4 regions of the Mucilaginibacter defluvii genome follow, and region 1 is predicted to be linked to each of the others. Evidence: riboswitches for the same ligand, from Rfam matches in the RefSeq annotation. Region 1 holds a riboswitch; each other region holds the start of a gene.

What was found. Region 1 has a riboswitch for S-adenosylmethionine ahead of metH (methionine synthase). Riboswitches for the same ligand answer to the same signal wherever they lie in the genome.
Region 2: another riboswitch for S-adenosylmethionine. It lies ahead of ABD960_RS10500 (SusC/RagA family TonB-linked outer membrane protein); the one in region 1 lies ahead of metH (methionine synthase).
Region 3: another riboswitch for S-adenosylmethionine. It lies ahead of ABD960_RS08225 (O-acetylhomoserine aminocarboxypropyltransferase/cysteine synthase family protein); the one in region 1 lies ahead of metH (methionine synthase).
Region 4: another riboswitch for S-adenosylmethionine. It lies ahead of ABD960_RS08520 (cysteine desulfurase family protein); the one in region 1 lies ahead of metH (methionine synthase).

The regions. Positions count from the first base shown of each region.
Region 1 covers NZ_BAABJI010000002.1:2,163,477-2,166,845, forward strand. The annotation lists gene metH (methionine synthase) at 1-1,680, opposite strand, end outside; SAM riboswitch class I at 1,881-1,991, opposite strand; gene ABD960_RS15840 (S41 family peptidase) at 2,032-3,369, opposite strand, start outside.
Region 2 covers NZ_BAABJI010000002.1:964,550-967,918, reverse strand. The annotation lists gene porV (type IX secretion system outer membrane channel protein PorV) at 1-879, shown strand, start outside; SAM riboswitch class I at 1,074-1,178, shown strand; gene ABD960_RS10500 (SusC/RagA family TonB-linked outer membrane protein) at 1,488-3,369, shown strand, end outside.
Region 3 covers NZ_BAABJI010000002.1:454,173-457,541, reverse strand. The annotation lists gene mqnE (aminofutalosine synthase MqnE) at 1-72, opposite strand, end outside; gene ABD960_RS08235 (hypothetical protein) at 207-632, opposite strand; gene ABD960_RS08230 (trans-sulfuration enzyme family protein) at 687-1,808, shown strand; SAM riboswitch class I at 1,911-2,023, shown strand; gene ABD960_RS08225 (O-acetylhomoserine aminocarboxypropyltransferase/cysteine synthase family protein) at 2,247-3,369, shown strand, end outside.
Region 4 covers NZ_BAABJI010000002.1:512,328-515,696, reverse strand. The annotation lists tRNA gene ABD960_RS08525 (tRNA-Cys) at 684-754, opposite strand; gene ABD960_RS08520 (cysteine desulfurase family protein) at 767-1,903, opposite strand; SAM riboswitch class I at 1,970-2,074, opposite strand; gene ABD960_RS08515 (SMP-30/gluconolactonase/LRE family protein) at 2,165-3,283, opposite strand.

The sequences.
Region 1 (3,369 bases):
TATATTACTTACCCCACCGCTAACTTTAGCGTGCGGCAGGTTTTGTTTTATCCAGCGGGTAGCTTCAATAAAATCAACCGCGTAGTTGTTATGCTCCTCTAAGCCGGTAGCTACGGTGAGGATATTTGGGTCGAAGATGATATCCTGCGGTGGAAAACCAACCTCGTTAACCAGTATATTGTATGATCGTTGGCAAATTTCGATACGGCGTTCCAATGAATCGGCCTGGCCGGTTTCATCAAACGCCATTACTACCACCGCCGCGCCGTAGCTTAATATTTTGCGGGCATATTCTTTAAACTTTTCTTCGCCTTCTTTTAGCGAGATGGAGTTCACGATGCCTTTCCCCTGCAAACATTTTAAACCTGCCTCGATCACTGTCCATTTTGAGGAGTCGATCATGATGGGCAACTTGGCAATATCCGGTTCAGAAGCTACGAGATTCAGGAACTTCACCATCACGGCTTCCGAGTCGATCATGCCCTCGTCCATGTTAATGTCGATCACCTGGGCACCACCCTCTACCTGCTGACGGGCAACAGTTAAGGCAGCCTCGTAATCTTCAGCCAATATCAGCTTCGAGAATTTTGGCGACCCGGTTATATTGGTACGCTCACCTACGTTTACAAAGTTGGTTTCGGGGGTCAGTGTTACCGCCTCCAAGCCACTCAGGCGCAAATAGGGTTCAATCTGCGGTAACTGGCGTGGCGGAAATTTTGCTGCCCGCTCGGCAATGCAACTGATGTGATCGGGCGTGGTGCCGCAGCAGCCGCCGACTATATTTACCAGTCCGGCTTTTATAAAATCATCAACCTGGTGTGCGGTTTCGTGCGGAGTTTCATCATACGCGCCAAACTCGTTGGGTAAGCCTGCGTTAGGATAAGCGGAAATATATACATCAGCCTTGTTAGATAGCTCTTCCAGGTATGGCCGCATCTCTTTAGCACCCAAAGCGCAGTTCAAACCTACCGACAGCAAATTGGCATGGCGGATAGAATTCCAGAACGCCTCAACTGTTTGCCCCGAAAGGGTACGGCCCGAAGCATCGGTTATGGTACCCGAGATCATGATCGGCAGTTGCTTGCCGCTTTCCTCTGCATAACGCTGGATGGCAAATAGGGCAGCCTTGGCATTCAGGGTATCAAATATGGTTTCAACCAGTAACAAGTCTGAGCCGCCATCAACCAATCCACGCACCTGCTCATAATAAGCTTCGGCCAGATCGTCAAAGCTCACGGCACGGTACCCGGGATCATTCACATCCGGCGATATGGATGCCGTGCGGTTTGTAGGTCCGACTGCGCCTGCCACAAAGCGAGGCTTTTCAGGTGTTTTTTTATTATACTCGTCGGCAACCTCACGGGCAAGGCGTGCGCCTTCATAGCTCATCTCATAAGCCAGCTCCTCCATGTGGTAGTCAGCCAGTGATATACGCTGGGTACTGAAGGTGTTGGTTTCAATAATATCGGCACCCGCGTCCAGGTACTCTACATGTATGGCCTTAATAATATCGGGGCGCGTAAGGTTAAGCAGGTCGTTACTACCTTTTAAGTCCGACGGATGCGCTGCGAAACGCTCGCCACGAAAATCAGCCTCGGTAAGCTGGTACCGCTGTATCATGGTACCCATTGCCCCGTCAATAACCAGTATGCGTTTTTTAAGTTCTTCTCTAATGTCCATTTGTTAAGATATGAGATGTGAGATTTGAGATATGAGACAGGATGCCATAATTGGACATCTACCTACATCAAAAACCCCATATCAAAACTTGAGTTGTTTAATCATCAGATCGAAATGGCAAAGCATCTCAAATTTCATGTCTAATAGCTCAAATCTAAATACAGCTTATCTCGAAAAGTCGGGCGTTGTTATCTGACTTTCGCTTATCTTTCCTAACCACTTAGTTTGCAGTTAAGTAGAATGTAGCACCTTGTAAGCACAGGTTGCTAAGACATCGCAGGGTCTAATCCCTCCGTCTTTCTCCATAAGCGTTGCAAAATTGCACAATAAGTTTATAATGTGCAACTGTTTTTAGCGGATAGCCGCGAAGGCCTGGTTGAAAGCATGGTCATCCTTGTTAACCACATGAAAATACGCGCTGTCGCCCCATTTAAAACGCGCGGCGTAGGCCTTCAGCAAGGTTTTTATTGCAGGCGCACTCGCTTTCAGCTCTTCCTTAGGGAAACGCCTGGTTACAACTGATGCATATTGCATAAAATCATTCAGTTCTGCATCGGTTGGTGAGTAGCTATTAACAAACTTATCAGCCAGGGGATATGCATGTAGTAGCGGCTGCATCCTATCGAGCACGTAAGATGTGAACAGCTGCACATCTGTAAGCGCTATAATTACCGGTGTGGATTGAGCAGTATCCGCCGGAACAAAAATATCGGGCATTATACCGCCGCCGCTGAACACCGGCTTGCCGCTGCTGGTACGGTAAGGCGACTTTTTATTGATAGCGCTATCGTTCAAACTCATTTCCGCCGAAAAAAGTTCTCCTTTACGCATACGCTCAGCCAGTTCATTACGATAGCTGGCCACGCCACGGCTGTATGATTTTTGTATCGATCTGCCTGAAGGCGTGTAATATCTGGCTACGGTGAGGTTTACTGCCGAGCCATCCTCGAACGGGAATTGCTGCTGCACCAAACCCTTGCCGAATGAGCGGCGGCCAACAATCACAGCACGATCCAGGTCCTGCAAAGCGCCTGATAAAATCTCGCTGGCTGAAGCCGAATACTCATCGATCAACACCGCCATGCTGCCTTCCTGAAAACTTCCTGAATCTGTAGCGAAGTAATCGGTACGCGGCTCGTGCACGCCCTTTGTGTAAACGATCAGCTTATTCTTGGGCAAAAACTCGTCGGCCATTTCGGTAGCCGCGGTAAGATAACCGCCGCCATTGCCGCGCAGGTCAAGCACCAGTTTTTTCATGCCCTGCACTTTAAGCCGGGCAATAGCTTTTTTAAAATCTGCATTGGTGGTTGCCGCGAACTTACTGATCTTGATGTAGCCGACATCGTTCCTCTCAACATAAGCCGCGTCCAGGCTACTCAAAGGCACGCGCCCGGGTTTTATGGAAAAACTTTTTTCAGCCGAAGCATCATCAGGCAACAACGCCGTTATAACTACACTTTGCGCCTGCTTTTCTTTTTTCAACAGTACCGCTGATGCAGCGCTGTCGGTTATGCCTGTTCCGGCAAATATTTTACCGTTAACGGCTATTACCCGGGTGCCGCCAACAATGCCGGCTTTAGCCGCCGGGCCGCCGGGGTATACCTGCGTAATCACCAAGGTATCACGCAGCAGCGTGTATTCAATACCCAAACCGTTAAAACCACCTTCGAGGCGTTCATTTACAGCACT
Region 2 (3,369 bases), 1.2 Mb from region 1:
GTATACCACAATGCGTCAAAGCTGGCTTTTGCTGCTGATACTACTGCATTTAGTGTGAGCTATGCACCATGGTTTAGAAATTTGGGTGTGAAAGATGCATATCTGGCCAATTTATCTGGATACACTGTTCTTGATGAAAGGCAAACACTGGCGGCTTCTCTCAGATATTTTTCATTAGGCGATATTGATTTTACCAATGATTATGGTGATCTGTTACAACAATATCGTGCCAATGAACTGGCAATTGATGTGGCCTATATACGCAAGATGAGCAACAACTTTTCCATGTCGTTATCAGCCGTGTACATCAGGTCATCGATGGGCTCCGGAAATTATAACAATCTCGATATAAAGCCGGGTAACGCTATAGCTGCTACGGTTGGCATGTACTTTAAAGATGATGCAAAATTATTCGCTAAAGATGCCAAGTTAGCGCTCGGGGTAAATATTTCAAACTTAGGTACCAATATTGGCTATGGAACGCAAAGATCATTTCTTCCGGCAAACCTAAAGGTTGGTAGTACGGCTGAGTTCCAATTAGCAGAAAAGAGTATGCTGGCCTGGTCTTTAGATTTCAATAAACTACTTATTCCTGAAAATGCAGATGATGATATGAGCTTGCCTTCAGCAATAGGTAAGTCTTTCTCACCAATAAACCTTTCTGTAGGTACAGGTTTAGAATATTGGTATGATAGGGTATTCGCGGTGCGAACCGGTTTCTTTACAGCTCCTTCAAAATACAATTTACAGTATATAACCGCCGGGGCCGGTTTTCGGTACAATGTGTTGCAGTTTGATCTTTCTTATCTCATATCTACCAAGAGTCGTAGTGCAAATGACAATACTCTACGATTATCGCTAATTTATGCGTTTAGATAGTATTTGCACTTCATTGAAAATGGAGGATATAGTTCGTTGGCTAATAACTGTCTGTTTTTAATAGCTGTTGAAAGTCATATTAACAAGTTGACATAATGCATATAAGATAGGAATAGATTTTTAATAATATAATCTATAGAATTAGTAGTGTTTATAATTATTTGTATTACCTTTGCTTTGAAATAGCTGATTGATCATTATCAAGAAAGACGGAGGGAAAGGCCCGATGATGTCTTAGCAACCTTAAATACTTATTAAAGGTGCTAATTCCTGTCTGCCAAAAGCAGAAAAGATAATGCGGCAATAGTGATTGTATATCATATGCTTCTGCGCTTCTCCGGTAACGATGAAGGCTATTTCATAACTCAAAATGTATTATGAAAACACCATTTACAAAAACAGAAATTTACTACGCTGCAAATATTTGCCCTTTTAATTACCTCAACATTACTAACAACACCTGTTGTTGTTGCCGTTAATACTAACGCTGCATTGCAATGTTAGTTCCGTGATATAACGGATTCTGAATATCATTAAATCATTCTTACAATTAGTTTACCTGCCTTTTTGAGCAGGCAGGCAGTTTATTGCTTTATTATTAATAAATCATGTTGAAAATATACAAACAGGCCTTAGCCGCGTTGCTATTGCTTTTTGCTGTGCAATCGGTTGTAGCGCAATCAGTAAAAATAAGCGGAACTATCACGGCCAAGTCAGACGGGTTGCCGCTACCCGGTGTAAGTGTTGCCGTAAAAGGCACTACTACAGGTACACAAACTAATGTTGATGGTAAGTTCATTATCAATGCTAAAGTGAATGACATTATCAGTATCAGCTATGTAGGCTACACTACTAAAGAGGTAAAGGTATCAGCAAATACCACTACGTTGAACATTGTACTTGACGAGGGAGCCAACGCGCTGAATGAGGTAGTGGTAACGGCTTTAAATATATCGAAAGATAAAAAATCATTAGGTTACGCGGTACAAACTGTAAAATCAAATGATATTTCCGAGGCGCGCGAAACAAATTTTGTGAATGCCTTGTCGGGCAAAATAGCTGGTGTGCAGGTAACGGGTAGCCAGGGCGATATGGGATCTTCCAGGATCATCATCCGCGGCGAAACCTCTGTTTCGGGCAATAATCAGCCATTATTTGTCATTGACGGTATCATTGTAGACAACTCTCAGTTCCAGGGCACCAATGGGTCGCGCGATTTTGCGAATGCTATATCCAGTTTTAATTCTGAGGATATTGAATCAGTAAGTGTGCTTAAAGGGCCTAACGCGGCCGCGCTATACGGTTCACGTGCGGCGGCTGGTGTTATCCTGATTAAGACTAAGTCAGGCAAAGGGGTAAAGGGAATAGGGGTGGAGATTAATTCAAACACGGTATTTTCCAGTTTAAAAGTATTTCCCGATTACCAAAACCAGTTTGGGCAGGGCTCCAATGGCAAATTCAGTTATGTTGATGGCAAGGGCGGCGGCGTTAACGACGGAGTTGACGAAAGTTGGGGGCCCGCGTTAGACGGCGCGCTGATACCGCAATTCTATTCAAATGGTGAGGCTGTACCCTTTGTTGCTCACCCTAACAATGTGCGCGATTTTTTCAAAACAGGTGCTACTTTTAATAACGGTGTAGCCTTATCAAGCAGCAGCGACAAGCATAACTTTCGTATATCTTACAACAATCTGCATCAAACAGGGGTAGTGCCTAATTCGTCGCAGGGACGTAACTCGTTTTTGCTGAACGGGAGTTACAAACTGACACCTAAACTTACCATTAACACCACAGCAAGCTACATTAAGGACGATGCCGGTAATTTGCCAGGCGCTTACGGCAGACGTGCAACCAGCACCATGTTGCAGTTTACCTGGTTTGGCCGCCAGGTTGATATAAACCGCTTAAAAAATTATCGTAATGCTGATGGCAGCACTTTTAACTGGAACAACAGCTATTATAGCAACCCATATTTTGTAGCGTATGAAAACACGGTATCGCAACTTAAAAACAGGTTTACCGGGAGTGCTGAGCTGAACTACAAAATAAACAGCGAGTTCTCGGTGAACTTTCGAACCACTACCGATTTTTATAACGACCGACGGAAGATCAGGGTGGCTTTCGGTACAAACGGTACGCCATTTGGCTCCTATGAAGAAGATGCTTACTACGTAAATGAAACAAATACCGAAGCCCGCCTGCAATACACCAAAAAAATAACCGACGATTTTTCGCTGGATGTTTTTGGCGGTGGCAATATCAGCACCATTACTAATGAGCAGAACGATCAGTTAGCGCCAAAGCTGGCTGTTCCTAATGTTTACAATGTAAATAACTCACGCGATCCGCTCGTGTCGACCAATTATTACGGCAAGCTAAAAACCTACAGCTACTTCGTTTCCGGACAAATAGGTTTCAAAAATTATGCTTTTATAAATTTTACCGGCCGTAATGATTGGTCGTCAACGCTACCCAGCTCAAGCCTGTCAT
Region 3 (3,369 bases), 1.7 Mb from region 1:
TGCAATGTCTTTTAAATCAGCAGATAAGTTAGTATCATTCAGTAATACCTGTAAACTATCTGAGTTTTGCATTCAATAAAAGTTTTACCAAAGGTAGTAAAATGTGCAAAACTTATCGTTAAACCAGCTCCCTTATTCCTTAAAGAACGCTGTAATTGACATTGTTTTTACATAGGCGTTGCCACATGCATTAGCTATGAGCAGCTTTAGTTTTTCCTTTTAACATAGGTTGATGAAAAGCCATCGTTTACATTATCAGCCAGTATAATAGTGTCCTTAACCATTTTGGTAACAACAAGCGGAATTTCATTTTCACTATTGTCCGGCTTAATAATATAAAGTGAATCAGCGGAGTAGATTGTTTTGTCTTTTACCAACGAGAAATGATAACCCCGGGTCGCTTCGTTGTTCTTAAAAAACAGCAGTTCATCATCTTTAAACTCTAGATGTAATATATAACGGGCGGTTTCGGGTGTGATAGTTACTCCGGCGAAGCCGCCTGTGGTTTTCTTCCAGTCCCATGCGCCCTTCAGGTTTGCTAAACTGATACTTTCCGTCTCAATGGGTAGCTTAGCTGTTTTACATGAAAATAAAGTTAGAACTGCTAAAAAAGCAATTATTGCATTTTTCATTATCCGGATTTTTTATCAATACGTACATTTACCGCGCAACGCTACGAATATACTATGAAGATCGAAACCATTGCCATACATGCCGGCAACCATCCAGATAAAGCCTCGGGGTTAGTTATACAACCCATCACCACATCAACAACCTTTACCCGAAATGCTGAAGGTGAATATCCGTCAGGGCATATATACAGCCGTTCGTCAAACCCTAACCGGACATCCTTAGAGCATGTTTTGGCACAACTTGAGGGTGGCGTTGATGCGGCGGCATTTTCATCAGGCAACGCGGCGGGCATGGCCGTGTTTCAGTCATTACAACCGGGCACACACATTATTTTGCCTGATGATATGTACCATGGCCTGCGCAACCAGGTAAAAAACTTGTTTGCCGGCATTTTAGAGTTCGATTTTATTGATGTGAATGATGAAACGGTTTTACAACAGCACATCAAACCAAATACAGGTATTATCTGGATTGAGACACCATCAAACCCGCTGTTAAAACTTACCGATATAAAAAAAGTGGTTAGCATAGCTCATGCTAAAGGTATAATAGTAGTGTGCGATAACACCTTTGCGACACCTATATGCCAGCAACCGCTTATATTGGGCGCCGACCTGGTGATGCACTCCTGCACTAAATATTTTGGTGGCCACAGCGATTTAATGGGCGGCGCGCTGATAACTGCTAAGAAAGATGATTGGTGGCAAAAAATCCGCCAGGTGCAAGAAATGGGCGGCGCTATCCCCTCGCCCACAGATTGCTATTATTTAGTGCGCAGCTTAAAAACTTTACCTTACAGAGTACGCGGCCATGTTAGCAACGCGCAACACCTTGCCGAATTTTTAGAACGACATCCAAAAGTTGAGCAGGTAATGTACCCGGGACTTGTATCGCATCCGCAGCATGAGTTGGCATCAACGCAAATGAGTTTGTACGGCGGCATGCTGTCTTTCCTGGTAAAAGGCGGGCAAAACGAAGCTGGCAGAGTAATTAACGCCCTGAATTTATTTACCCAGGCAACCAGTTTAGGCGGGGTTGAAAGTTTAATAGAGCATCGTGCGCTGGTGGAAGGTCCGGATACTAAAACGCCTTTTAATTTACTCAGGGTATCTGTCGGCTTAGAGCATATTGACGATTTGATAGCCGATATGAAACAGGCTTTAGAAAGTTTTTAGCAATAAAAACAAATTAAATTTGGAGGCAAATGTTTTTTTAACATACATTTGCAACAATATTTGGTAGCAAATATTTAAGATCAACACCCCTCAAAAAGGTTTGGTTTATAAAGAAGCGGCGAGAGAACAGGCTCAATTACCCGCTGGCAACCCTTCAGCAACTGAAGAAGGTGCCAATTCCTGCCCCGGAAGAATAACCCCGGGAAATATAAATTAACAAACGAAATGAAATATTTATTTAGCATTCCTGAAAACGTACTACAGCATAATCAATATGGTTTAAACCCTTATTGCTGTATGTGTATGTGTTGCTGCTAAGCCACACCATTAAGCACGCTGAACTTCATTTTTGTAATTCGCGTGTAGCCATTAGGGATTATTACATCCTGTTGCTAAACAAAAACATTAACCTTTTTTAAAATTAAAATCTTAAAAACCATGTCTGCTACAAACCTTAAATTCGAAACATTACAATTACACGCCGGTCAGGAAGTTGATGCCGTTACAGGTTCACGCGCTGTACCGCTATATCAAACTACATCTTACGTATTTAACAGTGCTGAGCATGGCGCCAACCTATTTGCTTTAAGGGAATTCGGTAACATATATACCCGCCTGATGAATCCTACTACCGATGTGTTTGAGAAACGCGTCGCGGCATTAGAAGGTGGTGTAGCAGCTTTGGCTACATCATCGGGCCAGGCAGCACAGTTTTTAGCGCTTAACAATATTCTGCAAGCGGGCGATAACTTTGTTACCTCGCCATTTTTATACGGCGGTACTTACAATCAGTTCAAAGTATCATTCAAAAGGTTAGGTATCGAAGCTCGTTTTGCCAAAAATGATTCGGCAGAAAGCATTGAAGCCTTAATTAATGAGGGTACCAAAGCTATCTATCTCGAAACGATCGGTAACCCGGGATTTAACATTCCTGATTTTGAAAAAATAGCAGCCGTTGCCAACAAGCACGATCTGCCTTTAATAGTTGACAATACCTTTGGCGCTGCCGGTTACCTGTTCCGCCCGTTGGAGCATGGTGCGCATGTAGTAGTACAATCAGCCACTAAATGGATTGGCGGGCATGGCACCAGCATAGGCGGCGTTATTGTTGATGGCGGTAATTACAACTGGGGCAATGGTAAATTTTCGCAATTCACCCAACCGTCCGACGGTTATCATGGCTTGATATTTAATGACGTGTTCGGCATTGGCGGCCCGTTTGGTAATATTCAATATATTATTCGCGCCCGTGTTGAAGGACTGCGTGATTTTGGCCCGTCGCAGTCACCATTTAATTCATGGTTATTGATCCAAGGTTTAGAAACGCTATCGCTGCGCGTGCAACGCCATGTTGACAACGCGCTCGAACTGGCCAAATGGCTTGAGCTGCATCCGTTAGTTGCCAAAGTAAATTATCCGGGCCTTACATCTTCACCTTACCACGAACTGGCTAAAAAATACTTAAGCAATGGCTTCGGAGCCGTTTTGTCCTTTGAAGTTAAGGGCGAAAAGGCAAATGCCACGGCGGTAATTGATAATCTTAAACTGGTAAGCCATTTGG
Region 4 (3,369 bases), 1.7 Mb from region 1:
GTGAACAATTTACAGTTAATTAACATTCAATTGCAATATTTAACATGATGTGGGTAAGATTTGGTAAAGAGTGGTTAAAATAATGCTAGATCAATCCTTCTCTATCCTAATTATATAGTGCTAAACCCTGCTTCCGTAAAATAATTGCTTGTTTAAACCGGTAACTGCGTTATTAACAGAAAGTGCTAAAACAAAAAAAAGCACCCCATCGCGGCGGTGCTTCTTTTTTAACTTACTGATCGTACTATAAACCCGAAATGATTATAATACTTATTCTATTTGACAAAATGTATTAACTCACGTTAACACATAAACAAACATAGCAAGACTAAATACCATTCTATACCAGATATTTACCTGCTTATAAGCAGATATTATCACAAGTTAGTTACAAAGTAATATATAGGGCCGAGTAATTATAACAGCCGGTTTATTTACCGGCTGTTATAATTGATAGTATAACCGCGGCAGCCATAATGGTGCCTACGCCCAATAAGAATGTAATGTTTCTGGAGCCATACGGATACTTCACAAATTTCCTTTTCCTCTTTTGGCAATGCATTTTAGTAGATATTATTTATACCTGCAAACGAGTTTTATAAAATTTTGTTTACGGTTTTAGATTTTTTAACAATTGTTTAATTGTATGAAAATATTGCCCGTAAGCCCGTTGGCTATTATTGACGTCGCGGGCAGATTCGAACTGCCGTATAAGGTTTTGCAGACCCCCACCTCACCACTCGGTCACGCGACTATTTAATTAAGATCAGGCAGCAACTGCGTTTAATAATGCTGACAGAACGCTTAATGTCCGGTCAACTTCATCAGCAGCATTATATTTACTGAACGAAAACCTGATGGTTTGCCGGTTGCCTTCAGCGCCTATAGCCTCCAGCACATGCGAGGCGTGGCCCGTTGTACATGCGCTGCCACCTGAAACCGAGATGTTGTTAGCGTCCAGGTAATTCATCAGGAAACCTTGAGCCAGTTCCGCGGGGAAACTTGCACTCAAAACAGTGTACAAACTTTTGCTTGCTATGGCCGAGTTTCCGTTGAAAGATACGCCGGGTACAGCTTCTTTAAGTCCGTTTATCAACCTGTTTTTAAGTGCCTGAAGATGTGCGCCGTGATGATTAATGTGTGCGTAAGCTATCTCAAGGGCTTTGGCTAAACCGGCTATTCCTGCCACATTCTCAGTACCTGCACGCAGTTTACGTTCCTGCGAACCACCGTGAATCATTTTGTGAAGATCAACCCCCTCTCGGCAGTATAAAAAGCCAATCCCCTTTGGCCCGTGAAATTTATGTGCCGATGCTACAATGAAATGTGCACCCAGTTTTTTCACATCGTGGCTATAGTGCCCCATGGTTTGCACAGTATCGGTATGAAAAATAGCCTTGTGTCTACAACATTGCTCAGAAATTAGCTCGATATTATTGATGTTTCCGATCTCATTATTGGCATGCATGATAGAAACCAATGCTTTGCCCTTGCTTTTAAGTAGGGCTTCCAAATGGTCATGGTCAATGTCACCGCGTTCGTCAACGTTAACAAAGCTCAATTTTATTTCATTTGCGGCCTGTAAGGCTTTTAATGTATTGAGCACTGCATGATGCTCTAAAGGCGAGGTAATAACGTGCCTGATGTTTTGCAGGCGAATGCCGGATAAAAGCGCGGTATTATCAGCCTCGGTACCACCGCTGGTGAAAATAATTTCGGAAGGTTTGGCATTAATTAAACCGGCTATTGTTGCTCTTGATTCTTCCACAATCTGCCTGGCAACACGGCCATGCTGGTGCGCCGAAGAGGGATTGCCAAAATGATCTAAAAGATACGGGGTGATGTGATTGAATACGTCACTGTCAATACGGGTTGTTGCTGCGTTATCAAAGTAGATGCTCATGTTCATTATCGTTTTTAATTTCATTAATTAACTTATCCACGACATGAGTTTTTTTTAAAACGCTATCTCTTATCTATCCCGGCATATTACCGGGCAGGAATTAGCACCTTATACCAAGTACAGGTTGCTAAGACGTCATAGGGCCTTTCCCTCCGTCTTTCTGGATAAGTATGTAAAAGAACTATAATGCAAACATACATATAAAATCCATAAGTCCTATAGATTTTATATTTTTTTAAATATTTATTGTGATGAGACCAGTTATGGCAGTTTCACCTTGTACACGGTGTAAGGAAGCTCAGTGTTATTTTGACCATTGTTCCACTGCGGGTCGCGGTTCAGCTGCGCGCATGAGAAATATAGAAATCCATCACTTCCAATGCCCATCGAGTCTGGCCAAATAATCCGCGAATCCTGCACGAGCGTGTTTAGCTTACCATCCGGTGTAATGTATTTAATAGCATAGTCTGTAGAAGTTGTTAAAAAAATATTTCCCTTTTTATCGGCTTCCAAACCATGCGTTATACCCACAATGCCAACATCCTGCACATGCGATGCCAATGCTTCAGCATTAAGTTTGGCATCAGCTAAATAACGGGTTTCGATGCGGTATAAATGCAGTTGATTAATGGCTTTAAAATATAAATATTTATTATCTCTCGTTATTGCGATGCCGTTAATATTTGAGCGGAAAGGCTTGCCGTCTTTATCCCTCATTTCAACACCTTCATAACTCAATACCACACTGGTATCAGCTACGGTAAATGGTTGCTGTTTTAAAACTGTGCGTGTTTTACCGCTTACCAGGTCGAGTATCACGATGGCCGCCTGCCCGGGGTCTGAGAGGTATCCCAAACCCTTTTCCGTGTCAATCCGGATATCGTTTAGCCCCGACCGTGCCTTGTCCAGATCGTCAAAAGTGTAAACCTTGTCGACCGTATTGGTTTTCAGGTTAATCTTAACCAGCTTAAAATAACCTTGTGCAGGCATACCGCCATCGTTACCAAATATTGACCCGCCGGATGAAGGCTTGGAGTCAAGCACCCAAAGTTTGTCATCAGTATCAATATATAAATCCTGCACATTAACGAAGTGTTGCTTCGGATCGCCTATATTGCTGTTCCATGTATCGTCCGGAAAAGGCACTTCCCTGCCGTTCCTAATCTCTACCAATCCGTATTTGTAACTCGCGCCGCGGTTTGGGAACGAAACAAACAACCGGTTGGTTGATGATACCTTTACGCCTATTGGCCGCCTGTCGCCAAAAGTAGCAACAGGTACTAATTTTTCGCTACGGTATTTAGGCGATTGCCCCAATGCATTACTGTTAAGTATTAAGCTTAAGGCGAATATTGAGAGTGTAATTTTTGTTACCGTCATAACCTAACAATCATATTATGATAGCAGAATGTTTCAATAAAGTTTAAATAATGGCTTTTAGGATTTAAATGATATTGATTATCAGT